DNA from 2 places in the Micromonospora sp. NPDC005298 genome. Region 1 is predicted to be linked to the other one. Evidence: riboswitches for the same ligand, from Rfam matches in the RefSeq annotation. Region 1 holds a riboswitch; the other holds the start of a gene.
What was found. A riboswitch is a leader RNA that binds a small molecule or an ion and turns the genes downstream of it on or off. The one in region 1 is predicted to bind thiamine pyrophosphate.
Positions count from the first base shown of each region.

Region 1 (15,242 bases):
CGGTGGTGACCGGCGCGGTGGTGTCGATCTTGACTGTGACGGTCTTCGTCGCCTCCACGTTGCCCGCCTCGTCGGTCGAGCGGAACCGCAGCTCGTGCTCGCCGTCCCCGCTGACCGTCACCGGAGCGGTGTACGCCGTCCACGTGGTGGCACCGTCCAGCTGGTACTCGGTGCTGGCGAGCCCGCTGCCGCCGGCCTCGTCGGCGGCGGTGAGGGTCACCGTCACCGGCCCGGTGTACCACCCCTCGGTCGGGGTGCCGGACACCGTCGCCGTGGTGACCGGCGCGGTCTCGTCGGCGACAGTCGTGCTCAACCGGAAGTAGTCGAACGCGACGGTCTTCGAGGCCGTCTGGTTGGCGCCCAGGGTGAACAACCCGACCTTCGGGGTGGCACCCACCGCGCTGTTGGTCAACGTCTCCAACGCGGTCCAGGTCGTCCCGTCGGCCGAGTACGACGCGGTGAACGTGTCACCGGTGCGGGCCAGCCGCAGGTGCCACACCGCCGAGGTGAGGTTGGCCGCCTCCGGCTGCGGGTTCTGCACCGCCCCGGCGATCTCGCTGCGGAACTCGATCCGCCGCGTCACCGCCTGGCCGGCCTGGTTGTCCGCGATGAAGTCGAACTTCAGGTAGTTGTCGTCGTCGGCCTGCACGAGCAGACCGGCCTGCTGGTACTGCTCGTTCAGCAGGCTGCCGTCGACCTTCGTCTCCAGGGTCCAGTCGCCGGACGGCGCGGTCTGGAGGATGAAGTTCTTCGGCCCGGTGTTGTCGGTGCCGTAGATGTCACCGTTCGGCACGTCGATCCGCAGCGCGCCACCGATGACCCGGTAACCGTTCGGGTCCTCCCGCGTGATGGCGTCCCACCGGCACTTGTCCAGCGTGTCGCCGGTGAACTCGTCCGACGGGTCGACCGGGCCGGCCGGGGCGTCCGGCGTGACCTGGAACGAGTCGAACGCGGCGTCGACCACCGGTGCCTCGGTGCCTCCGTTGAGCGCGAAGACCCCGATCCGCGGGTTGGTGATGCCGGCGAGCGCGGCCGAGCGGCCGACCGGGGTGAAGGTCTGTCCGTCGCCCGAGGCGGCGGCGGTCAGGTTCGTCCCGTCGCTGGTGATCCGCAGGTACACGGTGTCACCGGCCGGTGCATTGGTGGCGTCGGCGGCCTCGTTGCGTGGCGTGGCCGCCGTCTCCCGGATGAACTCCACCCGACGGCTGCCGTTGTACAGCAGGTCCACCTTGGCGTAGTTGTCGTCGTCGCCGTACACCAGCAGGCCGGCCTGCTGGTAGTTGGCCGTGACGGGGAGGGTGACCTTGGTGGTCATCTGCCACGCGCCGGTCGGTGCCGGCTGGAGCACCAGGTTCGTGGCGTCGTTGCGGGCGCCGTAGAGGTCACCCACGCCGGTGGGCAGCCGCAGCGCGCCGCCACCGACCGAGTAGAGCTGGTTCTCGCGGATGACGCTGGACCAGCGAGCCTTGTCGAGGCTGTTGCCGTTGAAGTCGTCCGAACGCGCCCCGAAGCAGGACGTGTCCGGGGCGTCGACCCGCACCGGCACTGTGGCGTACGACCTGGCGCCCTTGCTGTCGGTCACCGTGAGGGTGGCCGTGAAGGTGCCCGGGCTGGCGTAGGTGTGGCTGGCGTCCAACGTGGACGCCGTGCCGCCGTCACCGAAGTCCCAGGCGTACGTCAGCGGGGTGTCGCCCTCGGCGTCGGTGGCCGTGCCGTCGAACGCCACGGTGACCGGCGCGGTGCCGGTGGCCGGGGTGGCGGTGGCGGTGACCACCGGCGGCGCGTTCTCGGTGACGCCCCGACCGACGAAGTCCATCCAGTTGACGTTGAACAGCGAACCCGTTCCGCCGCTCGGGTCCCGGGCCACGAAGTACAGCGAGCCGCTCGCGGCGCCGGTGACCGGTGCGCTCACGTCCGTGTACGTCTGCCACGCGCCGGTCGCCGGCACGGTCGCCGTGGCGACCACCGGCCCGTCCACCGCGCCCGCCCGGACCTCGATCCGACCGCCGGCGGCGGCCGAGGCGGCCCGGAACCGAATCTCGGTGATGTTGGTGAGGTCCGCCGGGGCGACCGACCACCAGTCGCCGTCCTCGATGAACGCGATGTTCTGGCCGCCACCGGCGGTGTCGGCGCCGGTCTCCCGCTGCACGCCGGCGTCGCCGCCGCCGGTGCTCACCGGGGCGCGCCCGGTGGCGGTGAAGTACTCGGCCTGCTTCTGCTTGGGCTGGAGGATCTCGATCTGCCGGCCGGTCAGCGCGCCGGACCCGCCGGCACCACCCTCGTCGGTGTAGGTGGCCTCGAAGACCGCGAACACGTTCGCCTCGGCGCCGTGCCCGGAGGCGAGTGACGTCTGGACGGTGCCGGTGCAGCCGGTGTGCTGCTCCAGCGGGTGGGCGTGCTCGTCGTGGCCGAGCAGCACCTGGAGCTGCACCCGGTCACAGTCGATCTGACCGTCCTCGGGGTCGGTCACCGTGATCGAGTAGCGGACCTGGTCGCCCCAGTTGAAGAAGCCGCCGTCCGGCGGGAACTCGATGGTCACCGTCGGCGCGGTGTTGCCCACGGTGACCGGTACGTTCGCCACCGCCGTACGGCCCTTGGGGTTGGTGACGGTGAGCTGGGCGGTGTAGTTGCCAGCCGTGGCGTACGTGTGCGTCGGGTTCGCCTCGGTGGACGTCTGCCCGTCGCCGAAGGCCCAGGCGTAGGTGAGCGTCCCACCGTCCGGGTCCCGGGATCCGGCGCTGGAGAAGGCCACGGTCAACGGTGCCGGACCCGAGGTCGGGTTGGCGGACGCCGCCGCGATCGGCGCGCGGTCACCGGCGGTGTAGTCGATCCGGTAGACGCCCGAGTTGTCGTTGTTGCCGCCGAAGCCGCTGCCCCACTCGATCAGGTACAACGCGCCGTCCGGGCCGAACTCGAAGTCCATCGGCCGGACCATCGTCATGCCGGTGAGCAGCTGGTTGATGTCCACAAGCGACTTGCCGTCGGCGGTCACCTGCATGGTGTACATCTTGTTCTGGTTCCACTCGCCGAGCAGCGCCTTGCCGTCGTAGTACGCCGGCCACTTGCGGGTCGAGTTGAGGTCGGCGTCGTACCGGTAGACCGGGCCGCCCATCGGTGCGCCGCCGCCGCCGATCTCCGGGTACCGGGCGTCACCGGCGTAGCCGTAGTCGACGGTGGCCGGGACGACCGGCGGGAGGTTGGTCAGGCCGGTGTTGTTCGGCGAGTTGTTCACCGGTGCCGCGCAGTCGAACTTCGGGCCGCTCGGTCCGGACGGGAACGTGTAGTCGTTGTACGCCTCGTTCGTGCCCGTGCAGTACGGCCAGCCGTAGTTGCCGGGGGTGACGATGTTCCACTCGACCAGGCCGCGGGGGCCCCGGTTCGGGTTGTCCGCGTTGGCGTCCGGCCCGTAGTCCGCCACGTACAGCGTGTTGGTCTTCGGGTCGGTGCCGATCCGGAACGGGTTGCGGAAGCCCATCGCGTAGATCTCGGGACGGGTCTTCTCGGTGCCCGGCGCGAAGAGGTTGCCCGCCGGGACGGTGTACGTCCCGTCGTCCTCCGGGTGGATCCGGATCACCTTGCCGCGCAGGTCGTTGGTGTTGGCCGAGGTGCGCTGCGAGTCGTAGTCCTGGCGGCCCGGACGCTCGTCGAGCGGCGCGTACGCGCTCGACTCGAACGGGTTGGTGTTGTCGCCGGTGGCCAGGTAGAGGTTGCCGGCGCTGTCGAACGCCATGCTGCCGCCGGCGTGGCAGCAGGTGTTGCGCTGGGTGTCCACCCGCAGCACCTGCTTCTCGCTTGCCAGGTCGATGGTGTCGCCGGTCACCGTGAACCGGGACAGCAGGTTGCGGGTGACGCCGTCGTTGGGGGCGTAGTACAGGTACACCCACTTGTTGGTGGCGAAGTCCGGGTCGAGCCGGATGCCGATCAGGCCGTCCTCGTTTCCGGTGAAGACGTCCAGGTCGACGGCGGTGACGGTGTTGCCGGTGTCCGGCTTGATGATCTGCACCCGGCCGTCGCGCTCGATGTAGAAGACCCGCCCGTCGGGGGCGATGTCCAGTTCCATCGGGTTGCTGGTGTTGCTGTCCAGGGCGACCTTCTCGAAGTTCGAGGTCTTCGACGCGCCGCAGTCGGCGTCGACCACGCCGGCCGCTGTCTGGATGCCACCGAGCAGGTGGCCCAGGAACTCGGGCTCGGCGTACGACTCGCGGGTGTGCCCGCCGCCGGTGTACCAGGAGCGACCGCCGTCGAAGTCCTGACACCAGGCGGTCGGGTGGTCGGCGCCCATCGCGCCGGCGCCCGGGGTGTAGCTCTTCTCGTCGAGGCTGGCCAGCACGTGCACGTCCGGCCGCGGGTTGGTCTGGAAGTTGTACCACTCGTCGAACCGGGACCAGCGGTCCGGAAGTTCGGCGGTGGACGGGTGGGCGTGGTCCTCCACCTTGACGGTGGCCTGCTGGTTCTGCGGGTGGTTGGCGAAGTACGCGCCGACCAGGTCGCCGTACCAGGCCCAGCTGTACTCGGTGTCGGACGCGGCGTGGATGCCGACGTAGCCGCCGCCGGCCTTCACGTAACGCTCGAACGCGGCCTGCTGCTCGGCGTTGAGCACGTCACCGGTGGTGGAGAGCCAGACCACCGCCTTGTACTTCGCCAGGTTGGCGTCGGTGAATACGGCGCCGTCCTCGGAGTTGTCCACGGTGAATCCGTTGGCGGCGCCGAGCTGTTGAATGGCGGCGATGCCGGTGGGGATGGAGTCGTGCCGGAAGCCGGCGGTCTTGGAGAAGACCAGCACGGAGTAGGGGTCGGCGGCTGCGGCCTTCGGCGCCTTCGGCACCACCTGGGTGACCGGGGCAGCGGCCTGCGCGTCGCGCGGGGGGATCTGGGCTGCGGCGGGAGCCGCCTGCACCGGCGACCCGAGCAGGGTCGTCGAGGCGAGGGCCAGGGAGATGAGGGTCGCGGTGATGGGTACGCGGGCACGACGAGAACGGGACACGCCGCCTCCAATGTCGCAAGTGGACAGGAATACGCGGGGGTCGGCTCGCCGAAGACCGTCCCGGATGGAGCCGGTGGGGATGCCGTGCCAGGGCGTCCACGCCGGCATTTTGTCGAATCGCTGAACAAATTAATTCGGCTCGCTCGATGTCCGGCAAGATGCCGGCGGGTAACGGTTCTGCAACGGGGGGCGACATTCCGAACAGGACCGGGAGAAAGCGCCCGGTCGATTTGGTCGCGCAGGCCCGTCGACCCCTCCCTTGGCAGGCTGGCGGATCTGTCGTACGGTGACACGCAAGTAACCCACGGGAGCCCGGTGTACCGGGCTGAGAGGGGGGCTGACAGCCCCCGACCGTCGAACCTGATCCGGGTAATGCCGGCGCAGGGAGGAGCGTTGCCGTGCCGTCCCTGGGACGACTGCATCTGATCACCGACACCCGAGCCGGGTGCAACCCGCTCGGCGTGGTCCGCGCCGCCCTCACGGCGGCCCGCGCCGACCTGGTGGTGCAGGTCCGCGTCGAGGACTCCGCCACCGACCGCGCGGCGTACGAGCTGACCCGTGCCGTGCTGGCCCTCTGCGCGCCGTACGGGGCGACCTGCCTGGTCAACGACCGCCTGCACGTGGCGCTCGCGGCCGGTGCCGCCGGCGGTCACGTCGGAGCCGACGACCTGCCGGTCACCGCCGCCCGACACGTGCTCGGCCCCACCGGCGTGCTGGGCGCCACCGCCCGCGAGCCGGGGACCGCGGTCGACGCGGTCGTCGCCGGGGCCAACTACCTGGGCGTCGGGCCGTGCCACACCACGAGCACCAAACCGGGACTGCCCGACCCCATCGGCCCCGAGGGAGTACGCGCGGTCACCGACGCGGTCGACGTCCCGGTCATCGCGATCGGCGGAGTGACAGCCGCCCGCGTACCGGCGCTGCGCGCGGCCGGGGCGTACGGGGTGGCCGTGGTCGGTGCGCTCTCCACCGCCGCCGATCCGGCCCGCGCCACCGCCGAACTGCTGCGGGCACTGGCGTGACGGGCGAGGACACCGCCACCGACGTGGCGGTGGTGGGGGCCGGGCCGATCGGGCTGGCCGTCGCCTGGCGGTTGGCGGCCCAAGGCCTGCGGGTGGCGGTGCACGACCAGGCGTCCGGGTCGGGAGCCTCGGCGGTGGCCGCCGGCATGCTCTCCCCGGTCGCCGAGGCGTACTTCGGTGAGCGGCAGCTGACCGGGCTGCTGCTGGCGTCCGCGGCCCGGTGGCCGGCGTTCACCGCCGAGCTGACCGAGGCGACAGGCGTCGAGTTCGGCTACCGGACCGAGGGCACCCTGATGGTCGGCCTGACCGGTGACGACCTGGCTGAGGCGCGGCGGCTGTGGGCGTACCAGCAGGGTCTCGGTCTGCCGGTGACCCCGCTGCTGCCCAGCGGGCTGCGCGACCGCGAGCCGGCGCTCGCGCCGAGGGTGCGCGGCGGCGCGCTCGCGCCCACCGACCATCAGGTCGACCCCCGGCTGCTGGTGCCGGCTCTGCGCACGGCCGCGCGGCGGGCCGGCGCGGTGCTCGTGCCGCGACCGGTCCGCCGACTGTCCGACCTGGACGCCCGCGTCACTGTCGTCGCGGCCGGCTGCGGCGCCGCCGCCCTCACCGGGCTGCCGGTGCGGCCGGTGAAGGGCCAGATCCTCCGGCTGCGCGCACCCGGCGGCGTCGCGCCGGGCTTCCGGCACGTCATCCGGGGGTACGCCGACGGCGAGCACGTGTACGCGGTGCCCCGCGTCGACGGCGAGGTGGTGCTCGGCGCGACGGTCGAGGAACGCACGGACACCACGGTCACCGCCGGTGCCGTGCTGCGACTGCTCCGCGCCGGCGTCGACCTGCTGCCCGAGCTGGCCGAGTACGACCTCGTCGAGGCGGTCGCGGGGCTCCGACCGGGCACCCCGGACAACGCGCCGATCCTCGGACCGCTGCCCGGCCGGCCGGACGTGCTGGCCGCCACCGGACACCACCGGCACGGCATCGTGCTCACCCCGGTCACCGCCGACCTGATGGCCGACCTGGTGCTCACCGGCGTACCCGACCCGCTGCTCGCGCCCTTTCGGCCCGACCGGTTCCCCGGCACGGCCCGCACCGACCAGGAGGACCCATGCAGTTGACGGTGAACGGGACCGGGCGCAACGTCCCCGGCGGCGCCTCGGTGGCCGACCTCGTACGGGACGTGGCCCCGCAGCACCGGGGAGTGGCCGTGGCGGTCAACGGCGAGGTGGTGCCCCGGGCCGGCTGGCCGGTCACGGTGCTGCACGACGGTGACCGGGTCGAGGTGCTCACCGCCGCGCAGGGCGGGTGAGCGGCGTGTCGTTGGAGCTGGGTGGGGAGACGTTCGGATCGCGGTTGATCCTCGGCACCGGCGGTGCCGCGAACCTGCACGTGCTGGAGCAGGCGATCCGCGCGTCCGGGACCGAGCTGGTCACCCTCGCCCTGCGCCGCGTGGACACCGCCCCCGGCACCGGCGGTGGGCTGCTGGAGCTGCTGGACCGCTGCGGCGTACGACTGTTGCCGAACACCGCCGGCTGCCACACCGCCACCGAGGCGGTGAAGGTGGCCCGACTGGCCCGGGACGCGTTCGACACCGACTGGGTCAAGCTGGAGGTGATCGGCGACGAGCGGACCCTCCTGCCCGACGGGGTGGAACTGCTCCGCGCCGCCGAGGAGCTGGTCGCCGACGGGTTCACCGTCCTGCCGTACACCAGTGACGACCCGGTGCTCGCCCGCCGGCTCGCCGACGTGGGCTGCGCCGCCGTGATGCCGGCCGGCGCGCCCATCGGCTCCGGGCTCGGCATCGGCAACCCGCACCACATCCGGCTCATCCGGCAGAGCGTCGACGTGCCGGTGATCCTGGACGCCGGCATCGGCACCGCGTCCGACGCGGCCCTGGCCATGGAGCTGGGCTGCGACGCGGTGCTGCTGGCCAGCGCGGTCACCCGGGCCGCCGATCCGGTGGCGATGGCCACGGCGATGCGGTACGCCGTCGAGGCCGGCCGCCTGGCCGCCGGCGCCGGACGGATCGCCCGCCGCTTCCACGCCCTGGCATCCAGCCCCGACGAGGGAAGACCGGACCTGTGACCCCGCCGTCCGGGGTTGTCGTGCTCACCGATCGGCTCGCCGCGCGGGCCGGGCTCGACCGGGTGGTGGCGGGGGCCGTGGCCGGGGGAGTGCGGTGGGTGGTGCTGCGGGAGAAGGACCTGCCCCGCGCCGAGCGCGCCGCCCTCGCCGCCGACCTGCGCGCGATCCTCGCCGACGTCGGCGGAACCCTCGTCGTGGCCGGCCCGGACCCGCTCGGCGGCGACGCCGTCCACCTGCCCGCCGCCGGCCCGTACCCGCCACCGGTCCACGGGCTGGTCGGCCGCTCCTGCCACGACCGGGCCGAGCTGGACCGACTGACCACCGAGCACTACGCCACCCTCTCGCCCGTGCATCCCACGAGGACGAAACCCGGCTACGGCCCGCCCCTGGGCGCTGCGGGGCTGCGCAGTCTGGTCGAGGCGAGCCCGGTGCCCGTCCTGGCCCTCGGGGGAGTGGAGACCCCGGAGCAGGTGACCGCCTGCGTCGAGGCGGGAGCCGTCGGAGTGGCGGTGCTGGGCGCACTCATGCGCGCGGAAGACCCAGCCGAGGTAGCCACCACCCTGACCAGCGCCTGTGCCGAGGCGGTCGTTCGCAGGCACGGTCGGCCGCAGCCTTCAACCGCAACCAAGGAAAGACGATGACCCCAAGCACCGTGCTGACCATCGCCGGTTCCGACTCAGGTGCCGGCGCGGGTATCCAGGCCGACCTCAAGGTCTTCGCCGCGCTCGGGGCGTACGGCACGAGCGTCCTCACGGCGGTCACCGCGCAGAACACGCGGGGTGTCGACGCCGTGCTGCCGTTGCCGCCGCGAACCGTCGCCGAACAGCTCGACAGCGTGCTCGACGACTTCACGGTCGGCGCGGTCAAGACGGGAATGCTCGGCACACCGGCGGTCGCCGACGTGGTGGCCGAGGCCGCCCGGGACGGCCGGCTGCCACGCCTCGTCGTCGACCCGGTACTGGTCGCCACGAGCGGCCACCGGCTCGGCGTGGTGAGCGCGGTGGAGCGGCTGCTGCCGTACGCCATGGTGGCGACGCCGAACTGCGCGGAGGCCGCGGCCATCACCGGACGCGGAGTGGACGACGTGGCCGGGATGGTCGTGGCCGCCGAGGCGCTCGCGGCCGGCGGCCCGGAGTTCGTCGTGGTCACCGGTGGTGACGTGGACGGCGACGAAGCGGTCGACGTGCTGTGCGGCGGTGGCGTCACCACCCTGCTGCGCGCACCCCGGGTGGACACCCGGCACACCCACGGCACCGGGTGTTCGTTCTCGGCGGCGATCGCGGTGCGGCTCGCGTCGGGCGATCCGGTGCCGGCGGCGGTGGAGGCCGCCAAGGAGTACGTGCTCCGCGCGCTGACCGGTGCGCGGAGCTGGGAGCTGGGTGCGGGACGTGGACCGCTGGACCACTTCGGCTGGTCCTCTTGATCACCAGGGAGGTTGTCGTGCAGGCACGAGGCAAGGTGTACGTCGAGGGTTCGCGGCCGGATGTGCGGGTGCCGTTCGCGGAGGTGGCGTTGACCCGTGACCATCCGCCGGTGCGGCTCTACGACACGTCCGGCCCGGGATCGGACCCGGAGGTGGGGTTGCCCGCGTTGCGGGGGCCGTGGATCGCCGAGCGGGGTGACGTGGCGCCCGTGCGGGGCGCCGGCACGCCGCTGGCCGGCAGGGACGGTCGCCGTCCGACGCAGCTCGCCTACGCGCGGGCCGGTGTGGTGACGCCGGAGATGGAGTTCGTGGCGATCCGGGAGAACGTCGACCCGGAGCTGGTCCGGACGGAGATCGCCGCCGGCCGGGCGGTGCTGCCGCTCAACGTCAACCACCCGGAGTGCGAACCGGCGATCATCGGCAAGGCGTTCCTGGTGAAGGTGAACGCCAACATCGGCACCTCGGCGGTCAGCTCGTCGGTCGCCGAGGAGGTGGAGAAGCTCACCTGGGCGACCCGCTGGGGCGCGGACACCGTGATGGACCTGTCCACCGGCAAGCGCATCCACGAGACCCGCGAGGCGATCGTGCGGAACTCGCCGGTGCCCATCGGCACCGTGCCGATCTACCAGGCGCTGGAGAAGGTCGGCGGCGACCCGGTGAAGCTGAGCTGGGAGGTGTTCCGTGAGACGGTCATCGAGCAGGCCGAACAGGGCGTCGACTACATGACCGTGCACGCCGGCGTGCTGCTGCCGTACGTGCCGTTGGCCGTGGACCGGGTCACCGGGATCGTCTCCCGGGGCGGCTCGATCATGGCCGCGTGGTGCCTGGCCCACCACGAGGAGAACTTCCTCTACACCAACTTCGCCGAGCTGTGCGCGCTGCTCGCGCGGTACGACGTGACGTTCTCGCTCGGCGACGGGCTGCGCCCCGGCTCCATCGCGGACGCCAACGACGAGGCGCAGTTCGCCGAGCTGCGCACCCTCGGCGAGTTGACGACGGTCGCCTGGGAACACGACGTGCAGGTGATGATCGAGGGCCCCGGTCACGTGCCCATGCACAAGATCAAGGAGAACGTGGACCTCCAGCAGGAGTGGTGCCACGAGGCGCCCTTCTACACCCTCGGTCCGCTGACCACCGACATCGCGCCCGCGTACGACCACATCACCTCGGCCATCGGCGCCGCGATGATCGGCATGTTCGGCACCGCCATGCTCTGCTACGTCACCCCGAAGGAACACCTCGGACTGCCCGACCGCGACGACGTGAAGGCGGGCGTGATCGCGTACAAGATCGCCGCCCACGCGGCGGACCTGGCCAAGGGACACCCCGGCGCGCAGGCGTGGGACGACGCGCTGTCGAAGGCGCGGTTCGAGTTCCGCTGGGAGGACCAGTTCAACCTCTCACTCGACCCGGAGACCGCGCGCTCGTACCACGACGCGACGCTCCCGGCCGAGCCGGCGAAGACGGCCCACTTCTGCTCGATGTGCGGACCGAAGTTCTGCTCCATGAAGATCACCCAGGAACTCAAGGAGTACGCGGCCCGCGGCATGAAGGACAAGTCGGAGGAGTTCGTCTCCGGCGGGGGTCGGGTCTACCTGCCGCTGGCCTGATCCGTCCACACCGTTTGCCGGCTCGCACCGTTTGCCGGCCCGCACCGTTTGCCGGCTCGCACCGTTTGCCGGCTCGCACCGTTGCCGGCCCGCCTTCGTGCGGGTCGGGCCGGCAACGGCGGGGCGGGCCGGTCAGTCGCGGTGGTGCCGCCCGGTTGAGCGCAGCGAGCGGCGGCCGTTCTCCTGCTCCGGCTCGTTGTCGGCGACCGGCTTGCCCAGACCGGCGACCCAGTCGACGAACTCCTCGTCCTGCGCCGGCAGCGGCTCCTCGGCCTCCGACACGGGCCGGGTCTCCTCATCCGCCCGGGAGCGGTTGCGGCGGAACAGGCCGCCGAGCCGTCCACGCCGAGCCGGCTGCTCCGCCTCGTCGTCGGGCGTCGGCTCGACGTTCGCCGGGCTGTCGGGCACCGACTCCACCTGCCCCGCCACCACCGGGGGCGCCGGGATCGGCTCCGCCTCGGAGGACGGGGTTCCGCTGGTGCGGGTCGACGTACCGGTCGCCCGGCGCCAGCGGGCAGCCGCCCGGTCCACCGCGCTGCGGCTGCCGCCACGCTCGGTCGACGCGGTCGAACCCTCCGCCGTGCCGTTCCCCGTAGTGCCGTTCCCCGCTGTGCCGTTCTCCGTAGTGCCGTTCTCCGTGGTGTCGGTCGACGGCGCGGTGTCGGTCGGGGTCGTGTCGGTCGACGGCTTGCGGGGCGTCGGGCTGTTCTGCGCGCCAGCCGGGCCAGCGCGACGGCTGGTGTTGAAGGCGTCCCAGGTGCTGGCCCGGCTCAGGTCCGGCAGGGATGCCCGGTGACGGGGGCGGGGCGTCCACTCGGCCGGGTCCGAGGAGGTCTCGACGTCCGGCGTCGCCGACCTGGCGTCCCTGGTCTGCGCCGCTGTCGTACGCCCCGAGGTGACCGGCCAGGCCACCGGGGTCGGTGTCCACCGGTCCGGCTGCGCGTCGCCGACGGGCTCCCCGGCGAACAGGGGAGCGGCGGAGTCGTCCTCGAACCGTTCGGCGTCGGTGGGGTCGGTCCGGCGGCCGGCGCGTACCGGACCGGACGCGACGGCCGGCGTGGCATCCGTCGCCGGAGCGGTCACGGCTTCCCGACCAGCCGCGCCGTGCTCACCTACCGCGTCGCGCTCCGGGGCGTCCTCGGCGCGCGGGGCGGCCGGGGCTTCCGCAGCGGCCGGGCTGTCCGGACCGGTGGGAGTGTCCGAGGCGGTGGGGGTGGCGGGAGTGTCCGGGCCGGTCGGGGTGGCCGGGTTGGTGGGTCGGGCGTCGTCGGTGGCGCTGCCGGGCCGGGTGGCCTTCCTGGCCCGTCCCGTACCCGCGCCCGCCGCCGGCTTGCCGGCGGCACCGGCGGCGGTGATTTCGCCGGCACCGGACGTCGTGGTCGCCTCGGAGCCGGTGGATACGAGCGTCGCGGGCGCCGCGGAGCCCGTGGATACCGGCGTCGCGGGCGCCTCGGAGCCGCTGGCGTCGGGCGCCTCGGAGCTGCTGGCGTCGGGCGCCGTGGCCGCTTTGACTCCGATGGATGCGGACTCGGTGGCCGACGGTGTGGGATCGGCGTCCGACGTGGAGGGGGTGGACTTCGCCTTGCGGGTCCGGCGCGGCTTGGGCGTCGGCGTCGCCGTGGTGGCGGCACCGCCCGTCGCGCTCGCGCCGTCGGAGCTGCTCGCGCCGGTCGTATCCCGGTCGGTCGTGGCCGGGTCGGTCGTGGCCCGGTCGCTGGCGTCCGTGTCGGGGTCCGTCCGCTCGGCGGCCCCGCCCTCGCTCGTCGGGAGGTCGTCCGTGGGCGGGAGCGTGCGGCCAGCGGTGCTGCCCAGCGGATGGTCCGACACCTCGGCGCCCAGCGACGAGTCGAGCCCGGCGAGGGGAGAGGCGGCGGCCGGGCCGTGCTGGCCGCTCGCCGTGGTCCCCGGCCAGTCCCAGTGCGCCGGAACGGTACGTACCGCGCCGTCGGTGGTGACCGGGCCGGACCCCGTCCGCCCCGGGGTGGTGGTCGTGCCGGCGAACGTCGCGAGTGCGGTGCGCCCGGTGGCGGTTGGCTCGTCCGCCGGGTGACCGGTGGCGTCGAGGTCGTCCGCCGCACCGGCCGACCTGGCACCGGGCAGGGCTGGGCCGGCGGGCAGTGGACGCAGGATGGTGGTCGGCTCGACCACCTGCGGGTCGGTGCCACGGGCGCGTACCGGCCAGCGCAGCAGGGCTGCCGCCGCCGCGCCGAGCGCACCGGCGAGGACCGCGATCAGCGCGCCGTAGTAGGGGGTGGTCTGGTAGCGGTCCACCGCGTCCCCGGGGCCGGCGGTCAGGTAGGCGATCGCCACCAGGACCGGACCGGCCACGCCGGTGGCACCGCTGACCAGGGGGACCTGACCCCGCCAGCGGGAGAGCCCGGCGGTCGCCGCGCCGGCGAGCAGCGCTGTGATGGGCAGCAGCAGCAGCGCGAGCCGCTGGGCGGCGTCGTCGTCGAGCCAGCTCGGCTCCAGTACGCCGAGCCGCACCGTGGGCAGTGGGCCGGCCGTGCCGAGCGACGGCAGGACGGAGATCAGCGCCAGCAGCCAGACCGCGCCGGCCACGGCCGCCATGTTCCAGCCCAGCTCGGGCCGGAGCAGGACGGCGATGGCCGCGCCCGCTCCGATGATCGCGCCGAGGATGGCGCAGATGCCCACCGCCCAGACCGGGTCGACCGAGATCAACTCGGCGGCCCGGGCGGGTTGCATGCAGAGCGGCGCGACGGCGGTGGCGCCCAGCGCGGCGGCGCCACCGATGGCCAGCTGCCGGCCAGTGCCGGCCGCCGGGGTGTCCCGGCGGGCCAGTCGTCCGGTCAGGACGGCGCCGGCGACGGCGGCGTTCGCGGCGAACCAGCCCACCCAGACGAGCTGGGCCGGCCACTGGTTGACGGTCGTGCCGGTGAAAGCGCCGGTGAGCCGGACGATGCCGAAGCCGTACGCGACACCGAGCTGACCGGCCCCGGCCAGCACGCTCACCCCGAGCGCCGTGAGCAGCAGTCTGCCCCAGGTCCGAAAGGCCATGTCCGGCACGTTACGCACCTGGTACACCGGATCGCCACCGGCGCGCCGCGCGGCACGCCGGACCGCGCCCGGCGGGTCTACTTGAGTTCGACCAGCCGGGCCAGGTAAGTCGTGTCTCCGACATTGGTGAGCATGTGCACCGCTCCCGGGTCCCGGTAGACCACGCCACCGGTGGGCTCGTCGGCGTCGATCAGGGTGCCGTCGACGGTCTGAACGACGTTCTTCGCGCCCTCGATCGCCACCACCAGGTAGGGGTGGTCGTGGCGGTGCAGAGGCTGCCGCTCACCCGGTTCGAGCCGGATGTGCCAGACCCGGACCCGGTCGTTCTCGTACACGATCTCCTGGCCCACCGGCCCGAGTTCGGTTCCGTCGATCACGTTGGTCATCGTTCTCCGTCCAGTTGCGGGAGCACCTCGGCGGCGATCAGCTCGAGGTGGTCGAGGTCGGCGAGGTCGGTCATCCGCAGGTGCACCCGGGTCGCGCCGATCTCGGCGAACTCGCCGAGCCGCTGCACGAGTTGCGCGGGCGACCCGACCACCGGGTCCTCCGGTGGCAGTGCGCTCTTCTCGTGCAGGGGCGCGGCTCGCCGCTGCGCCTCCGCGTCAGTCCGGCCGATGGCCACCACGATCCCGGCGGAGAGCACCAGCGGCGCACGCCCGGACCCGGCCCGGCCGGCGCGGTCACACGCCTCCCGCACCCGGTCGTACGCCGTGGCGGTCTCCGCCACGGACTTGAACGGCATGTTGAACTCCGTGGCGTACCGGGCGGCCAGGTCGGGGGTGCGCTTGGGGCCGCGTCCGCCCACGATGATCGGTGGTCCGGGCACCTGCACGGGCTTGGGCAGGGCGGGCGCGTCCACCAGCCGGTAGTGGTCGCCGGTGAAGCTGTACGTCTCGCCCGACGGCGTCGCCCACAGACCGGTGATCACCTCAAGTTGCTCGGCCAGCCGGTCGAAGCGTTCGCCGACGGCCGGGAACGGGATGCCGTACGAGAGGTGTTCGCGCTCGTACCAGCCCGCGCCGATGCCCAACTCGACCCGGCCGCCACTCATCTGGTCGACCTGCGCGACCATCACGGCCAGGGGGCCCGGCAACCGGAAGGTGGCC
Region 1 is NZ_JBEXGP010000012.1:37,097-52,338, forward strand. Features, by position in the region: gene ABZS77_RS18320 (ThuA domain-containing protein) at 1-4,984, opposite strand, end outside; TPP riboswitch at 5,279-5,388, shown strand; gene thiE (thiamine phosphate synthase) at 5,383-6,006, shown strand; gene thiO (glycine oxidase ThiO) at 6,003-7,118, shown strand; gene thiS (sulfur carrier protein ThiS) at 7,109-7,309, shown strand; gene ABZS77_RS18340 (thiazole synthase) at 7,306-8,085, shown strand; gene ABZS77_RS18345 (thiamine phosphate synthase) at 8,082-8,726, shown strand; gene thiD (bifunctional hydroxymethylpyrimidine kinase/phosphomethylpyrimidine kinase) at 8,723-9,508, shown strand; gene thiC (phosphomethylpyrimidine synthase ThiC) at 9,526-11,118, shown strand; gene ABZS77_RS18360 (hypothetical protein) at 11,251-14,136, opposite strand; gene ABZS77_RS18365 (cupin) at 14,214-14,522, opposite strand; gene ABZS77_RS18370 (LLM class F420-dependent oxidoreductase) at 14,519-15,242, opposite strand, start outside.

Region 2 (15,242 bases), on a different contig from region 1:
GCTTGCCGTGCTTCTCCGCGTACGCCTCCTCCAGGTGGTCCGCCCGGAAGCGCTTGTGGCAGAACTGGCACTCGGTGAGCGGGTCGACGAACTCGGCGATGTGGCCGGAGGCCTCCCACACCTTGCGGGCCAGGATCACGGCGGAGTCGAGGCCGACCACGTCGTCACGCTGCTGGACCATGGTCTTCCACCACTGCCGGCGGACGTTCTCCTTGAGTTCCACGCCGAGCGGACCGTAGTCCCACGCCGATCGGGTGCCTCCGTAGATCTCACTGGAGGGGAAGACAAAGCCTCGGCGCTTGGCGAGACTGACGACGGCGTCGATACGGTCGACTGGCATGTTTCCTCCTACGCCGGCTGGCGGTCGGCGGGGGCGAGATGTGGATGGAACGGTCGGTTCGGGACAACGGTACGACCACCATCATCCCGAGCCCAGCAGAATACCGGGGGCCGATCAGCTCACCCCGCAGACCTCCATGCCGCCGGTCTGACCGTCCTGACCGAGGCTGACCTGCTGCTGCTCCCGGTCGCCACCGGCGAGCGTCACGTCGACCGGCACCACCAGGTTGATGGTGTCCACGTCACCGACCCGGAAGGCGGCGACCTGGGGCTCGGCGGCCGCCCGTCGTTCGAACTCGGCGCGGGACTCGCGCCGCTGCGCGTCGTCGCAGAGCTGGTCGTACGCCCGCCCGTAGTTCTTCTCGACGAGTGCCTGGTAGTAGTCGCCGGTGACGGTGCGGCCCTGCTCGCGGACGGCCTGCACGCCGGTGACGGCCAGGCCGACGACGGCCGCGCCGCCCCCGCCACAGCAGAGGAGCACGGCGAGCGCGCCGACGCCGAGGCCGATCCAGAGCCGGGTCCGGCGGCCCTCGGTGGGTGGCGCGGCGAACGGCGGAGCCACACCGGGACCGGGCGGCGGGGCGGGTGCGGTCATAGGAGCAGCGTAGTGTCCGCCGGCTCAGCGGTAAGGACCCGCAGCCCGATCACTCTCGGCGACCACCACGGCCCCGCCGGGCGCGGCGCTGGCCAGGGCCTCGTACGCGGACGGTTCGTCGACCGACTCGGCGAGCAGTGGCACGGCGCTGACCTTGACCTCGAAGGCACCCAGCGCCCGCCGGTAGGTGCCGACCGACTCCCACTCGGTGAGCAGGGTCCAGTACCGGGGGTCGTCGAGCGCCCGGACCAGTTGGCCCCGCAGGTAGCCGGGGCGGGCGGCCAGCGCGGTGAGGGCGGCGTGCGCCCGTTCGGTGAAGTCGTCGGCGACATCGACGTCGACCACGAACCGGTTGGTCACCAGCACCGGGGGTTCCTCCTCGTAGAGTCTGTGGGATGCAGCGTACGCAGCGCCCTCTGCTGGCGCGTCTGGCCGGGGCGAACCCGACGTCGGTGTTCCTGCTCACCCTGGTGGTGGTGCTGGTGGCGTTCTTCACGCCGGGGGTGATCGGCGGGTTGCTGACGTTGGCGCTCGCGGCGGTGCTGATCGCCCTGTTGGCGACCACGTGGCCGGTTCAGGCGCCGCAGACCCGGATGATCCGGCTGCTGATGCTGACCCTGCTGGTGACGGTGGGCCTGGCGAAGCTGCTCTGACATGCAATCATGCGTTTTTGACAATCATTATCGTTACCACGGACAGTTGACGACATGACCAACCGCGCCACGTCCCGTGCCCTGGCCGCCGCGACCGCCCTCCTCGCCCTGGGCGCCGGTGCCGGCTGCTCCACCGGGGGCGCCGCCGGCGCCGACCCGCAACGAGTCGACGTGGTGGCCGCGTTCTACCCCCTCCAGTTCCTCGCCGAGCGGATCGGCGGCGACGCCGTGCGGGTGACCAACCTCGCCAAGCCCGGCGCCGAGCCGCACGACCTGGAACTCAGCCCCAAGCAGGTCGGCCAGGTCAGCGACGCCGAGCTGATCGTCTACCTCAAGGGCTTCCAGCCGGCGGTGGACGACGCCGTCGCGCAGAACGGCGGCGACCGGACCTTCGACGTGACGAGCGTGCAACCGCTGCTGGACATGACCGCGGGCGAGCACGACCACGAGGGCGCGGGCGGGCACGCCGAGGAGGACACCGGCGGCAAGGACCCGCACGTCTGGCTCGACCCGACCCGGCTGGCCGCCATCGGCGACCAGCTCGCCCAGCGGCTCGGCGAGACCGACCCGGGCCACGCCGCCGACTACACCGCACGCGCGTCCGCGCTGCGCGCCGACCTGACGGCCCTGGACGGCGAGTTCACCCAGGGCCTGGCGACCTGCCAGCGACGCGAGATCGTGACCAGTCACACCGCGTTCGGCTACCTCGCCGACCGGTACCGGCTCGACCAGGTGGGCATCACCGGGCTGAGCCCCGACGTCGAACCCTCCCCGCAGCGGCTCGCGCAGGTCATCGAGGAGGCCAGGGAGCACCAGACCACCACGATCTTCTTCGAGACGCTCGTCAGCCCGAAGGTCGCCGAGACCATCGCCGGTCAGGTGGGCGCGAAGACCGCCGTGCTCGACCCGATCGAAGGGCTCGCCGCTGGCGACGGCGCCGACTACCTTTCGGTGATGCGTACCAACCTCCAGGCCCTGCGGACGGCGTTGAGCTGCTCGTGAGCACACCCGTCATCACCGTCGAGCACGCGGCGGTCGGCTACGAGGGCCGCCCGGTGCTCCGGGACGTCTCGCTCACCGTCACCGCCGGGGAGGTCGTCGCGGTGCTCGGCGCCAACGGCTCCGGCAAGTCCACGCTGATCCGCGCGGTACTCGGACTGGTGCCGCTGAGCACCGGCTCGATCACCCTCTTCGACCAGCCGTTGCGCCGGTTCCGACAGTGGCAACGCATCGGGTACGTCCCCCAGCGCCTCGGGGCTGGCGGCGGCGTACCGGCCACGGTGCGCGAGGTGGTGGCCTCCGGCCGGCTGGCCCGCCGGGGTCTGCTCCGTCCTCCGGGCACCGCCGACCGCACCGCCGTCGACGACGCGCTGCGCGCGGTGGGCCTCGCCGACCGGGCCGCCGACCCGGTGGCCACCCTCTCCGGCGGCCAACAGCAGCGCACCCTGATCGCCCGCGCGCTTGCCGGCCGGCCGGAGCTGCTGATCCTCGACGAGCCCACCGCGGGGGTGGACGCGGCCAGCCAGGAGGCGTTCGCCGGAGCGCTTCGCGACTTCGTCGGCGACGGCGGGACGGTGCTGCTGGTGGCCCACGAGCTGGGCCCGCTGCGACCGGTGATCAGCCGGGCTGTCGTCGTACACGAGGGTGGCATCTGTCACGACGGCCCGGTGCCGGACCCGGCCGGCCACCACGCGGAGCCCGACCACGACCACGTGCACCCGCACGGTCCCGACGAGCCCGCCGGGCTGTGGAGCAGCTGAGCAATGGAACTCTTCCAGTACCCGTACATGCAGCGTGCCCTGATCGCCGCGCTGGTGATCGGCCTGGCCGCGCCGGCGCTCGGCATCTACCTGGTGCAGCGCCGGTTGACGCTGATCGGCGACGGCATCGGGCACGTCGCGTTGACGGGCGTCGGCGCGGGCCTGCTGCTCAACCGCTCGCCGGTGCTGGTGGCGGTGATCGTGGCCACCCTCGGCGCGGTCACGATCGAGGTGGTCCGCTCCCGTGGGCGTACCTCCGGCGACCTGGCCCTGGCCCTGCTCTTCTACGGCGGCATCGCCGGCGGTGTGCTGCTGGTCGGCCTGTCCGACGCCACCAGCGCCAACCTCAACGCCTACCTGTTCGGGTCGCTCACCACCATCTCGCCTGCCGACCTGACCACCATTGCCGTGCTCGGCGCGGCGATCCTCGTCGCCATGATCGCGCTGCGGCCGGCGCTCTTCGCGGTCAGCCACGACGAGGAGTACGCCCGGGTCTCCGGCCTACCGGTGCGCACCCTCAACCTGCTGATCGCGGTCACCACCGCGGTCACCGTGACCATCGCGATGCGCGCGGTCGGGGTGCTGCTGATCAGCGCGCTCATGGTGATCCCGGTGGCCGCCGCCCAGCAGGTCACCCGCGGTTTCCGCAGCACGATGACCGCCGCGATGGCGCTTGGGTTCTTCGCGGCCGGCTCCGGCGTCTGGGTGGCGGCGACGGCGGACACCGCGCCGGGCGCGTCGGTGGTGCTGGTGGCGATCGCGTCGTTCCTGGTGGTGGCCGTGGCCGGTGGCGTCTGGCGGGCTCTGCGTCGCCGGGTCACACCGTCCTCGGTCCCGGCGCCGGAACCGCACGAGGTCGTGCTCCGCTGAGACGGATCAGCGGGACGCGTCCGATGTTGGTTACCGTTGCGGGATGACCGGCACAGCGGGCTATGAGGCTTTCGACGGGGCCAGCGAACTGCTCCGCGCCCTGTCGGCGCCCATCCGGTTGGCGATCGTCAGCGAGCTGGCCGACGGCGAGCGGTGCGTCCACGAGCTGGTGGAGAAGCTGGGCGCCGCGCAGCCGCTGGTCTCCCAGCACCTGCGGGTGCTGCGGGGCGCGGGCGTCGTCCGGGGCTCGCGCCGAGGTCGGGAAATCGCGTACAGCCTCGTCGACGAGCACGTCGCGCACATCGTGGCGGACGCGGTCAGCCACGCCGGGGAGGGATCATGAGCGAGAGCGGCGCCGCGCTGCGCAACACCCGGCAGCGCTCGGCGGTGAGCGCGTTGCTCGGCGAGATGGAGGGCTTCCACAGCGCCCAGGACCTGCACGCGATGCTGCGCCAGCGCGGTGAGCGGGTCGGCCTCACCACCGTCTACCGCACCCTGCAGGGGTTGGCGGACGCGGGCGAGATCGACGTGATGCGCCCGCCCGGCGGCGAGCACCTCTACCGCCGGTGCAGCCAGGGACACCACCACCACCTGGTCTGCCGGGCCTGCGGCCGTACCGTCGAGGTGGCCGGCCCGGCCGTGGAGAGCTGGGCCGACCGGGTCGCCGAGCAGCACGGCTACGCCGACGTCAGCCACACCCTGGAAATCTTCGGCACCTGCCCGGCCTGCGTCCGCTGACGGTTTTGTGCGGGTGCCCCACCGGGCCCGTTCGTGACACGCTGTCCGGCGTGAAGATTTACGCCGATCGGTTTCCGACCGCCGCCCGCCAGTTGCTCACCGACCTGCTCGTCGTCGCCTGGGTGTACGTCGCGATCCGTGGTGCGCTGTGGCTGCACGACCTGGTCCAGAAGCTCGCCGTACCGGGGCAGAAGCTGGAGGGCGCCGGCAGCGGGCTCGCCGACAACCTGGGCGACGCCGGCAGCAAGGTCGGCCGGGTGCCGCTGGTCGGTGACGAGTTGACCGCGCCCTTCCGGCGGGCCGCCGACGCCGCCCGTGGGCTCGCCGACGCCGGCCGCGACCAGCAGCACCTCGTCGATCAGCTCGCCCTGGCGCTCGCCATCGCGGTCCTGATCTTCCCGCTCGGCCTGGTGCTGTTCGGGTGGCTGCCGCTGCGGGTGCGCTGGATGCGCCGGGCCGGATCGGCCGCGAAGTTGGCCGCCGGGCCGGCCGGTCGGGACCTGCTCGCCCTGCGCGCGCTGGCGACCCAGCCGCTGGGCCGGCTGACCCGGATCGCGCCCGACGTCGCCGAGGCGTGGCGGCGCGGCGACGACGAGACCGTCGACGCCCTGGCCGCGCTGGAGCTGCGCCAACTCGGTCTGCGCAGTCGTGGCCGCTAAGGTCTTCGGGTGTTCTACTTCCTGGTCGTCATCGCCGTCCTGCTGCTCGGCTACGCCGCCGTCCTGGTCTCCTTCGTCCGACGGGGCAGGAAGATCCCGCCCGCGGCGTACCTGGGTCTGGCGGTGCTCAACGGCCTGATCCTGGCGGCGGTGCTGGCCTGGGCGGTCGCCCGCTGAGCGGCCCCGTCGGCTGCGGACCGGCCCGCCCGGCCGGCGAGCGCCGGGCGGCACACGGTCACGGCCTGGGCGGGATGCGGCGGCGGACGTCCTCGGCGGTGGACGGACCGGGCGACCAGCGGGCCACCCAGGGCAGCTCGTCCGACGGGGTGATGACCCCCTCCTCCAGCGCCGAATAGCGGCCGGCGAGGATCCGCTTCGCGGCGGCGACGTCGACCGAGTCGGTGTTGTCCCACAGGGCGGTGAACAGGGCGTCCACCCGCACCCGGGCCTGCCGGCAGAACAGGTCGGCCAGCTCGACGTTCTCCGGACGGGTGTCCCGTTCGGCGTAGGCCCGCACGCAGACCGCCGACATCGCGAACAACTCCGCGCCGATGTCCACCACGCGGCCGAGGAACGCCTGCTTGCGTTCCATCTTCCCCTGCCAACGCGACATCGCGTAGAACGTCGACCGGGCCAGCTTGCGCGACGACCGTTCCACCTGGCGCAGGTGCGCGGCCAGCGGCCCGAACTCGCCGTACGCCGACGGGCTCTGACCTCGACCGACCGCGAGGGTGGGCAGCCACTTCGCGTAGAAGGCACCGGCGCGGGCACCCGCGCGGGCCTTGCGGCCGAGCCCCGCGTCCGGGTCGATGATGTCGCCGGCGACCGACAGGTGGGCGTCGACGGCCTCCCGGGCGATCAGCAGGTGCATGATCTCGGTCGAGCCCTCGAAGATCCGGTTGATCCGCAGGTCGCGGAGCATCTGTTCGACGGCGGCCGGGCGTTCGCCGCGGGCGGCCAGCGAGTCGGCCGTCTCGTACCCTCGTCCGCCCCGGATCTGGATGAGCTCGTCGGCGATCTTCCAGGCCATCTCGCTGGCGTACAGCTTGACCAGCGCCGCCTCGATCCGGATGTCGTTGCGGTCGTCGTCGGCGAGCAGGCAGCACAGGTCCAGCATGGTCTCCATGCCGTACGTGGTGGCGGCGATGAAGGAGAGTTTCTGGGCGACCGCCTCGTGCTCGCCCACCGGTCGACCCCACTGGACCCGGTCGGCGGCCCACTCCCGGGCCACGTTCAACGCCCACTTGCCGGCGCCCACGCACATCGCCGGCAGCGAGAGCCGACCGGTGTTCAGGGTCGTCAGGGCGATCTTGAGGCCCTTGCCCTCGCCGCCGATGACGTTCTCGGCGGGCACGAAGACGTCGTGGAACCGGGTGAGGCTGTTCTCCAGGCCGCGCAGGCCGACGAACTCGTTGCGCCGTTCCACCGTGATGCCGGCGCTGTCGCCGTCCACCACGAACGCGGTGATCCCACCGCGTCGTCCCTCACGGGCCGGCACCCGGGCCATCACCACCAGCAGGGTGGCGACGATGCCGTTGGTGGCCCAGAGCTTCACGCCGTTGAGCCGGTAACCGGTGCCGTCCTCGGTCGGTTCGGCGGTGGTGGCCAGGCGGGCCGGGTCGGAGCCGACGTCGGGCTCGGTGAGCAGGAACGCGGAGACCTCGCCGGCGGCGAGCCGGGGCAGGAAGCGTTGCTTCTGCTCGGCGGTGCCGAACATCTTCAGTGGCTGCGGCACCCCGATCGACTGGTGCGCGGAGAGCAGCGCGCCGATCGCCGGGCTGACCGAGCCGGCCAGCATCAACGCCCGGCAGTAGTGCAGGTTGCTCAACCCCAGCCCGCCGTACTGCCTGTCGATCTTCATGCCGAACGCGCCGAGGTCGGCCAGGCCGTGGTACACGGAATCCGGAATGGACGCGTCGCGCTCTATCGCCGCGCCGTCCACCTCGGAGGCGAGGAAGGCGCGGAACCGGCCGAGGAACTCCTCGGCGCGCGCCACGTCGTCCGGGTCGGAGCGGGGCCACGGGTCGATGAGGTCGAGCCGGAAACGGCCGAGGAACAGCTCCTTGCCGAAGCTGGGTCGGTCCCAGGTGGACTCGCGGGCGGCCTCGGCGACCTGCCGGGCCTCCTTCTCGGTGACCTGCCCGGCCTCGGCGGGCAGCGCCGAGGCGGCACCCGTGGTGGTTTCGGAGTCGGGGCCGTCCGGTGCCGGTCGGCCGTTGTGCGTCGTGGTCACGGCTGCCCCCTCGAAACTCGGTGCGGCTGCATCGACGTGCGCGACTACCCGCCACGCTACCCCCGGTTGTTACCCAGGGGTAGCGCCGCGTGCGGATCGTCGCGCGATCAGCGATCGGTGAGGGTTTCCGGGTCGTCGTCCTCGTCGTCGATGTCGTCCTCACCCCAGTTGCGGCGGGCGAACGGCAGGATCATCCAGAACATGAGGAACCACAGCCCGGTCAGGGCGCTGAGCAGGAAGGCGATCGGCCGGTCCAACACGAAGTCGGTGATCAGCAGCACCGCGCTGACCATGGCGATCAACATGAAGGCGAGGCCACCGGTGGCCATCCGGTGGGCGAAGCGGACCAGCTCCGGCTTGCGTCCCTGCCGGAACAGCGCCCGGTGGAACGCGACCGGTGAGATGATCATCGCGGTGGCGGCGGCCGCCGCGAGCAACGCCACGATGTAGACGTCACGCTGGAACTCGCTGGTGCGGGTGAACCCGTTGCTGAACGGGAGGGTGAGCAGAAAGGCGAAGAGGATCTGCACGCCGGTCTGGGCGACCCGCAACTCCTGCAACAGGTCGGCGAAGTTGCGCTGCCAACGCTGCTTCTCGGTCTCCTTCGACACGCGCTACCTCCGGTGAGACGCTACTGCCGACGGCTCCAGCCGTCGGCAGCAACGCCAATGCCCCACCCGGCCGAGCGTGAAACAGGTTCACGACACCTCCCGGCCACCTGCCGGACATACTCAGGAGCCGCGCCGGATCCGGCCCGCGTACCGGGCCTCCAGCGCGTTGTTGTGCGCGTCGCCGTCCGGGATGTTCGCCGACAGGTAGACCGGGGGCCGCTCCCCCGCCGCCAGCAACCGGGCCACCACCTCCACGGTGACCTGCTGGGCCAGCAGCGCCGCCGTGATCGAGGAGACCGCGCCGACCGCACCGCCGCCGGGCAGCGGCAGCGTCGCGTCGCCGTACGGGGCGCCGTTGTCGAGCACCACGTCGGCGACGTCGGCCAGTTTGCGGCCGGACGGGTGCCGGGAGGTCATCCGGCCGGAGTGCTGCGCGGAGGTGATCGCCACCAGGGCGTGGCCGCGCTCCTTCACCAGCGCGGCGAACTCCACAATCGCGCCGTTGACCCCCGAGTTCGAGGCAAGCACGAACACGTCGGTGGGCCGCACCGGGGTCAACTCGTACAGCCGGTGCGCCACCGCCGGGTCCCGCTCCAGCAGCGGGCCGAGCCGGTCGGCCGGTTCGCCGCCGCGCAGCACCAGGTCGCGCAGGGCGATCCGGTTGGTCGGCACCAGCCCGCCCGCCCGTCCGGCGATCTCCATGGCGAGGGCCTCCGAGTGGCCGGTGCCGAACGCGTGCACCACCCCGTCGGCACGGACCGCGTCGGCGATCAGGTCGGCGGCGCGTCCCACCGCCTCCCGCTGACTCGCGGCCACCCGGCCGATCGTCTCGGTCACCACGGCCAGGTAGTCCTCGGCACTTACCGTCATGCGTCCTCCGTCGTCTGGTTGCGGCCGGCTCAGGCCGTTCCGTTGACCCGGGCCAGGATCGCCTCGGCGAGCGGGCCGGGGGCGGCGTCCGGGATCCAGTGGGTCACCCCGGTCAGGGGTACGAAGCGGTAGTCGCCGGTCACGTTGGCGGCGCACGCGTCGGCGGCGGCACGGCCGATCGCGACGTCCCGGTCGCTCCACACGTACGTGGTGGGCACGCCGACCGGGCCGACGCCGGCCAGGTCGGACCCGGACATCGCCCGATACCAGTTCAGCGCGGCGGTGAGCGCGCCCGGCTCCCGCATCGGGTCGGCGTAGCGGTCCACCCGGGAGCTGTCGCCGACGCCACCGAGCATCTTGCGCAGGGCCGTCGCGTTGAGGGCCAGCAGCACCTTCTCCGCCTTGCCCGGCATCCGGAACAGCGCCATGTACGACGAGCGGGCCTTCTGCTGCCGGTCGGTACGCAGGGCGTGCGCCATGGCGGCGGGATGCGGCACCGACACCGCGGTGAGCGTACGGACCCGCTCCGGATGCCCGGCGGCCACCGCCCAGGCCACCACCGCGCCCCAGTCGTGACCGACCAGGTGCACGGCGTCCAGGCCGAGCGCGTCGAGCACCGCCACCACGTCGGCGACCAGTTCGGGGATCCGGTACTCGGCAACCGCCTCCGGCCGGGCGCCCGGCGAGTAGCCCCGCTGGTCCAGCGCGTACGTGCGCAGTCCCGCCGCGTGCAGCGCCGGGACGACGTCGTCCCACTCGCCGCTGTGCTGGGGGAAGCCGTGCAGCAGCAGGACGGGTTCACCGTCCGGCGGTCCACCGGCGCGTACCTCGAACGTGAGACCTCGTGCGTCTACCCGCATGATCGTCACCCTACCCAGCCGACGCCCTGCTGGGCTGGTACGCCTTGTCGGTGCTAGCGTCAGCGAGACAACTTCACATCCGACAGGGGAGCGCACAGCGCTGAGAGTGCGGGTACGCCCGCAGACCCTCGAACCTGATCTGGGTAATGCCAGCGCAGGGAGTTCGGTCGACCTCCAGCCGCGCCGCAGTCCGGTGCCACCGGACGCGGCGTGCGTCTTGCCTGGTTCTCTTTCGTGAACTGGGAGCACAGCATGGACAACACCACAAACCGTTGGCGGACCATCGACATCGTGGTCGCCTCGGTGATCGCGGTGGCCTTCGGCGTCATCTTCTGGGCCTGGGGCCTGGTGTGGAGCGCCACCGAGGGGGCGTTCGCCTTCTTCCCGCCGGCGCAGACCCTGCTCTACGGCGTCTGGCTGATGCCGGCCGTCATCGGCGGCCTGGTCATCCGCAAGCCCGGCGCCGCGCTGTACTGCGAGACGGTGGCGGCGGTCCTCTCCGCCCTGTTGGGCAGCCAGTGGGCCGGCACGGTGATCCCGCAGGGCATCGTGCAGGGCATCGGCGCCGAGCTGGCGTTCGCCGCCTTCCGGTACCGGTCGTTCCGCCTGCCGACCGCCGTCCTGGCCGGTGCGCTGACCGGTCTGAGCGCCGCGCTGTTCGACTTCTTCGTCTGGAACGTCGACTACGCGCTTGCCGACTACCGCATCCCGTACGCGCTGCTGACCGTCGTCAGCGCCACCGTGATCGCGGGCGCCGGCGGCTGGCTGCTCACTCGCGCCCTGGCCAACACCGGCGCCCTGGATCGTTTCCCGGTGGCCCAGGAACGCGCCCTGATCTGACCCGCCGGCTGCGGTGGCTCGCGGTGATCAAGAGATTCGCGTCACCAGGGTGCGCTCTTCTGACGCGAACCTCTTGATCAACGGGGAGATGCGGGCTGCTGCTGGTGGAGGAGAAGGAGTAGGGGGGTGGGTTGATGGGCGGCGGGGTGGTATTGCGGGGGTTCGGGTGGCGGCACGCCGGGCGGCGGGCCTGGGCTCTGCGCGGCGTCGACCTGCGGGTGGAGGACGGCGAACGGGTTCTGCTGCTCGGCCCCTCCGGAGCCGGCAAGAGCACACTGCTCAGCGCCCTGGCCGGGCTGCTGCCCGACGATTCCGGCGAACAGGAGGGCACCGTCGAGATCGACGGGCTCGACCCCCGCAAGGCGCGGGAACGGGTCGGCATCGTCTTCCAGGACCCCGAGACGCAACTGGTGATGGCCCGCAGCGGCGACGACGTGGCGTTCGGGTTGGAGAACCGGGGCGTACCCACCGACGAGATCTGGCCCCGGGTCGACGAGGCGCTGCGCCGCGTCGGCTTCCCGTACCCCCGAAACCGCAACACGGCCGCGCTCTCCGGCGGTGAGCAGCAACGCCTCGCCCTGGCGGGAGCGCTGGCCCTGCGACCCGGCCTGCTGCTGCTCGACGAACCGACCGCGAACCTGGACCCGGCCGGCGCCACCCTCGTCCGACAGGCGGTGGCCGGCGCGCTGAACGCCGACACCACCCTGATCCTGGTCGAACACCGGGTCGCCGAGGCGTTGCCGCTGGTCGACCGGGTGATCGTCCTGGAGCCGGGTGGGGGCGTCCGCGCGGACGGTACCCCCGAGGCGGTCTTCGCGGCGCACGGCGCCGCCCTCGCCGCCGAGGGCGTCTGGGTGCCCGGTCACCCCATCGCGCCCCGACCGGCCACCGCCGGCCCCGGAGAGCTGTTGCTCACCGCCGACAGGCTCGGCCTGCCGCCCCGGCTGGGCGCCACCGACCTGGCGGTACGCGCCGGAGAAGCCCTCGCCGTCCAGGGGCCCAACGGCGCCGGCAAGTCGACCCTGGCCCTGCTGCTCGGCGGTCTGCTGCGACCGGGCGCCGGCCGGGTCACCGCGTCCGTCGAGCTGGCCGGGTCGGACCACCGCACTCCCCCGCACCGCTGGCGAGCGCCCGCGCTGGCCCGGCGGATCGGCTCGGTCTTCCAGGACCCGGAGCACCAGTTCGTGACCGGCACGGTCTTCGACGAGCTGGCCCTCGGCCCTCGCCGCACCGGTCAACCCGAGACAGCCGTCAAGGACACCGTGGCAGGGCTGCTGGAGCGGCTGCGACTGGACCGGCTCGCGGCAGCCAACCCGTACACCCTCTCCGGTGGGGAGGCGCGGCGGCTGAGCGTCGCGACCGCCCTGGCCACCGCGCCCCGCCTGCTGATCTGCGACGAACCCACCTTCGGCCAGGACCGGCGGACCTGGCGGGAGCTGGTGGATCTCCTCGCCGATCTGCGCGACGCCGGGCACGGCGTGGTCACCGTCACCCACGACGCGGATTTCGTCACCGCGCTCGCCGACCGCACCGTCACCCTGCACCCGCCCCCGGACGGCAACCGATGATCAGCATCGAACCGATCGCCGCGCCCGACGCGCCCCTGGCCCGCCGCAACCCGGTGGCGAAGGTGGCCGCCGCGCTGGCCTTCTCGTTCATCCTGCTGGCCACCCTGGACCCGGTCGCCCCGGCCATCGCCATCGCGTTCGAACTCGCCCTGCTGCCCCTGTTCGGCATCCGCTACCGGATGCTGGCCCGCCGGGCACTGCCGCTGCTGCTCAGCGCCGCCGGCATCCTGGTCACCCTGGTGCTGTTCGCCGCCGACCGGTCCGGCCGGGTCCTCCTCGACGTCGGGCCGGTCCTGGTGAGCACCGGCGTGCTGCTCACCGCGCTCGGGCTGGTACTACGGGTGTTCGCGGTGGCCCTACCCGGCGTGATCGTCTTCGCCACCACCGACCCCACCGACCTGGCCGACGCACTGATCCAGAACGCCAAGGCACCGGCGCGGTTCGCCATCGGGGCGCTCGCCGCGTTCCGGCTCGTGCCACTGCTCGGACAGGAGTGGCAGATGATCAGCATGGCGCGGCGGGCGCGCGGCGTCGACGCCGGACGCAACCCGCTGGCGAAGCTACGGCTGTTCACCTCCACCGCATTCGCCCTGCTGGTCGGGGCGATCCGTCGCGGCACACGGCTCGCGGTGGCCATGGACGCACGCGGCTTCGACGCCGGCACACCACGAACGGTCGCCCGCCGCCAGCCGTTCACCCGCGCCGACGCCCTCCTGATCGCCGGGTCGGTCGCCCTGGCCGGCGCGGCCCTCACCACGAGCATCCTCACCGGCGCCTTCCGGCCGCTGATCGGCTGAGTCGCCCGCTTTCCTGCGGCGCGCCGACCGGCGCGCCTCACCGCCACGCCGGGATGATCCGCACCGCATCGCGGATGGTGCTGCTTCGCTGGGCGGTGAGGCTGCACCACGAGCATGGTGCAGCCTCACCGCCGGAACAGCGCGGCCGGGTGGGTGCGGGGTCGGTCAGCTGCGCCGGAACGCGTAGCGGCGGCTCTGGCCAGCCTGTCGGCCACGCCCGCCGGTCGAGCGCGTCCCGCCACCCTGCGGCGGGCCGGCCGTCGGTGCCTTCGGTCGACCGGCCGCCTTCGGCAGCTCTGCCACCACCGGCGCGTCGACCACTGCCGGCACGTCGACCTGCGGCGCCAGCTCACCCGGCACCGCCGCCGGCAGAGCCGACCGGTTCAGCACCGCCGACAGCGGCGGCTCGACCAGCACCGGCTCACCCAACGCTGCCGGAAGTGCCGGCTCGACCAGGAGCGCCGGCTCGACCGCGTGATCCACGTCGGGGCGGGTTGGTAGGAGCGCGTCATGGCCGGCCGCCGGGTCCGTGCCGGCGGGCGTCGGTGTGGCGGTACGGGACCTCTTCGGTGTGCGCTTCGCGGGCATCCGGGCCTCCTTCGGTGCCGACCGTCACTGCCGGTCCCGCGCTCCGGGGCCGGTCGGCTCGACTGGTGACCGTCGCGGCCGCGACAGTCGAATCGGGAAGGGACTGCTCACCGGGATCGACAGCGCCAGCACCGCCGCACGGCGGGTGGAGAACGCGGGACGCCCGGGAGCGCACGGACCGCGACGCGGGGCGGCGGACCGGCTCGGAAGATGGGGCGTCAGTTGCGCATGCCCGTACGGTAACCACCGCCCGGCGGACGCGCACCCGAATTACTGGCACGATCGGCACATGCTTGTCGCGTTCTCGATCACCCCGCTCGGCGGCGGTGACTCCGTGGGTGACCTCGTCGCGGAGGCGGTACGGGTGGTCCGCGAGTCCGGCCTGCCCAACCGGACCGACGCCATGTTCACCACCGTCGAGGGCGAGTGGGACGAGGTGATGGCGGTGGTGAAGCGGGCGGTCGACGTGGTGGCAGCGCAGGCGCCCCGGGTGAGTGTGGTGCTCAAGGCCGACGTCCGGCCCGGGGTCACCGATGCCCTCGCCGGGAAGGTCGCCCGGATCGAGGCCCGCCTCGCCGAGGGCTGATCGGCCACTGTGGGCAGCACGGCGGCCACGCCGAGTATCGCTATGTGGATCACCGGTACGTACTGGCGCGTACCGCGATAGGTTCGGGTCAATAGCGGCGGTGAAAGGTGGCGGCACGGATGGCTGAGCAGGCGACGGCGCAGATCGGTGTGACCGGGTTGGCGGTGATGGGCCGCAACCTGGCCCGCAACCTGGCCCGCAACGGCTTCACGGTGGCGGTGCACAACCGGTCACCGGAGCGCACCCGCAGCCTGATCGCCGAGCACGGCGACGAGGGCACGTTCGTGCCCGGCGAGACGATGGCCGACTTCGTGGCGTCGCTGGAACGACCACGCGCGGTGATCGTCATGGTCAAGGCCGGTGCGCCCACCGACGCGGTGATCGACGAGTTGGTGCCGCTGCTCGACGAGGGCGACATCATCGTCGACTGCGGCAACGCCCACTTCGCCGACACCCGCCGCCGCGAGGAGGCACTGCGCGCGCAGGGGCTGCACTTCAGCGGCACCGGCGTCTCCGGCGGCGAGGAGGGCGCGCTGCTGGGACCGAGCATCATGCCGGGTGGCTCCGCCGAGTCGTACGCCAAGCTCGGGCCGATGTTCGAGAAGATCGCCGCGCACGTGGACGGCGTGCCGTGCTGCACCCACGTCGGACCGGACGGCGCCGGGCACTTCGTGA
Region 2 is NZ_JBEXGP010000030.1:44,160-59,401, reverse strand. Features, by position in the region: gene ABZS77_RS27455 (glycine--tRNA ligase) at 1-340, opposite strand, end outside; gene ABZS77_RS27450 (hypothetical protein) at 455-934, opposite strand; gene ABZS77_RS27445 (antibiotic biosynthesis monooxygenase) at 959-1,300, opposite strand; gene ABZS77_RS27440 (hypothetical protein) at 1,330-1,587, shown strand; gene ABZS77_RS27435 (metal ABC transporter substrate-binding protein) at 1,642-2,589, shown strand; gene ABZS77_RS27430 (metal ABC transporter ATP-binding protein) at 2,586-3,347, shown strand; gene ABZS77_RS27425 (metal ABC transporter permease) at 3,351-4,217, shown strand; gene ABZS77_RS27420 (metalloregulator ArsR/SmtB family transcription factor) at 4,261-4,560, shown strand; gene ABZS77_RS27415 (Fur family transcriptional regulator) at 4,557-4,955, shown strand; gene ABZS77_RS27410 (hypothetical protein) at 5,006-5,614, shown strand; gene ABZS77_RS27405 (hypothetical protein) at 5,624-5,791, shown strand; gene ABZS77_RS27400 (acyl-CoA dehydrogenase family protein) at 5,850-7,847, opposite strand; gene ABZS77_RS27395 (DUF6328 family protein) at 7,955-8,458, opposite strand; gene ABZS77_RS27390 (SIS domain-containing protein) at 8,579-9,328, opposite strand; gene ABZS77_RS27385 (alpha/beta fold hydrolase) at 9,358-10,188, opposite strand; TPP riboswitch at 10,263-10,367, shown strand; gene ABZS77_RS27380 (ECF transporter S component) at 10,441-11,028, shown strand; gene ABZS77_RS27375 (ABC transporter ATP-binding protein) at 11,163-12,596, shown strand; gene ABZS77_RS27370 (energy-coupling factor transporter transmembrane component T) at 12,593-13,393, shown strand; gene ABZS77_RS27365 (hypothetical protein) at 13,559-13,981, opposite strand; gene ABZS77_RS27360 (MTH1187 family thiamine-binding protein) at 14,271-14,567, shown strand; gene gndA (NADP-dependent phosphogluconate dehydrogenase) at 14,687-15,242, shown strand, end outside.
Region 2: another riboswitch for thiamine pyrophosphate. It lies ahead of ABZS77_RS27380 (ECF transporter S component); the one in region 1 lies ahead of thiE (thiamine phosphate synthase).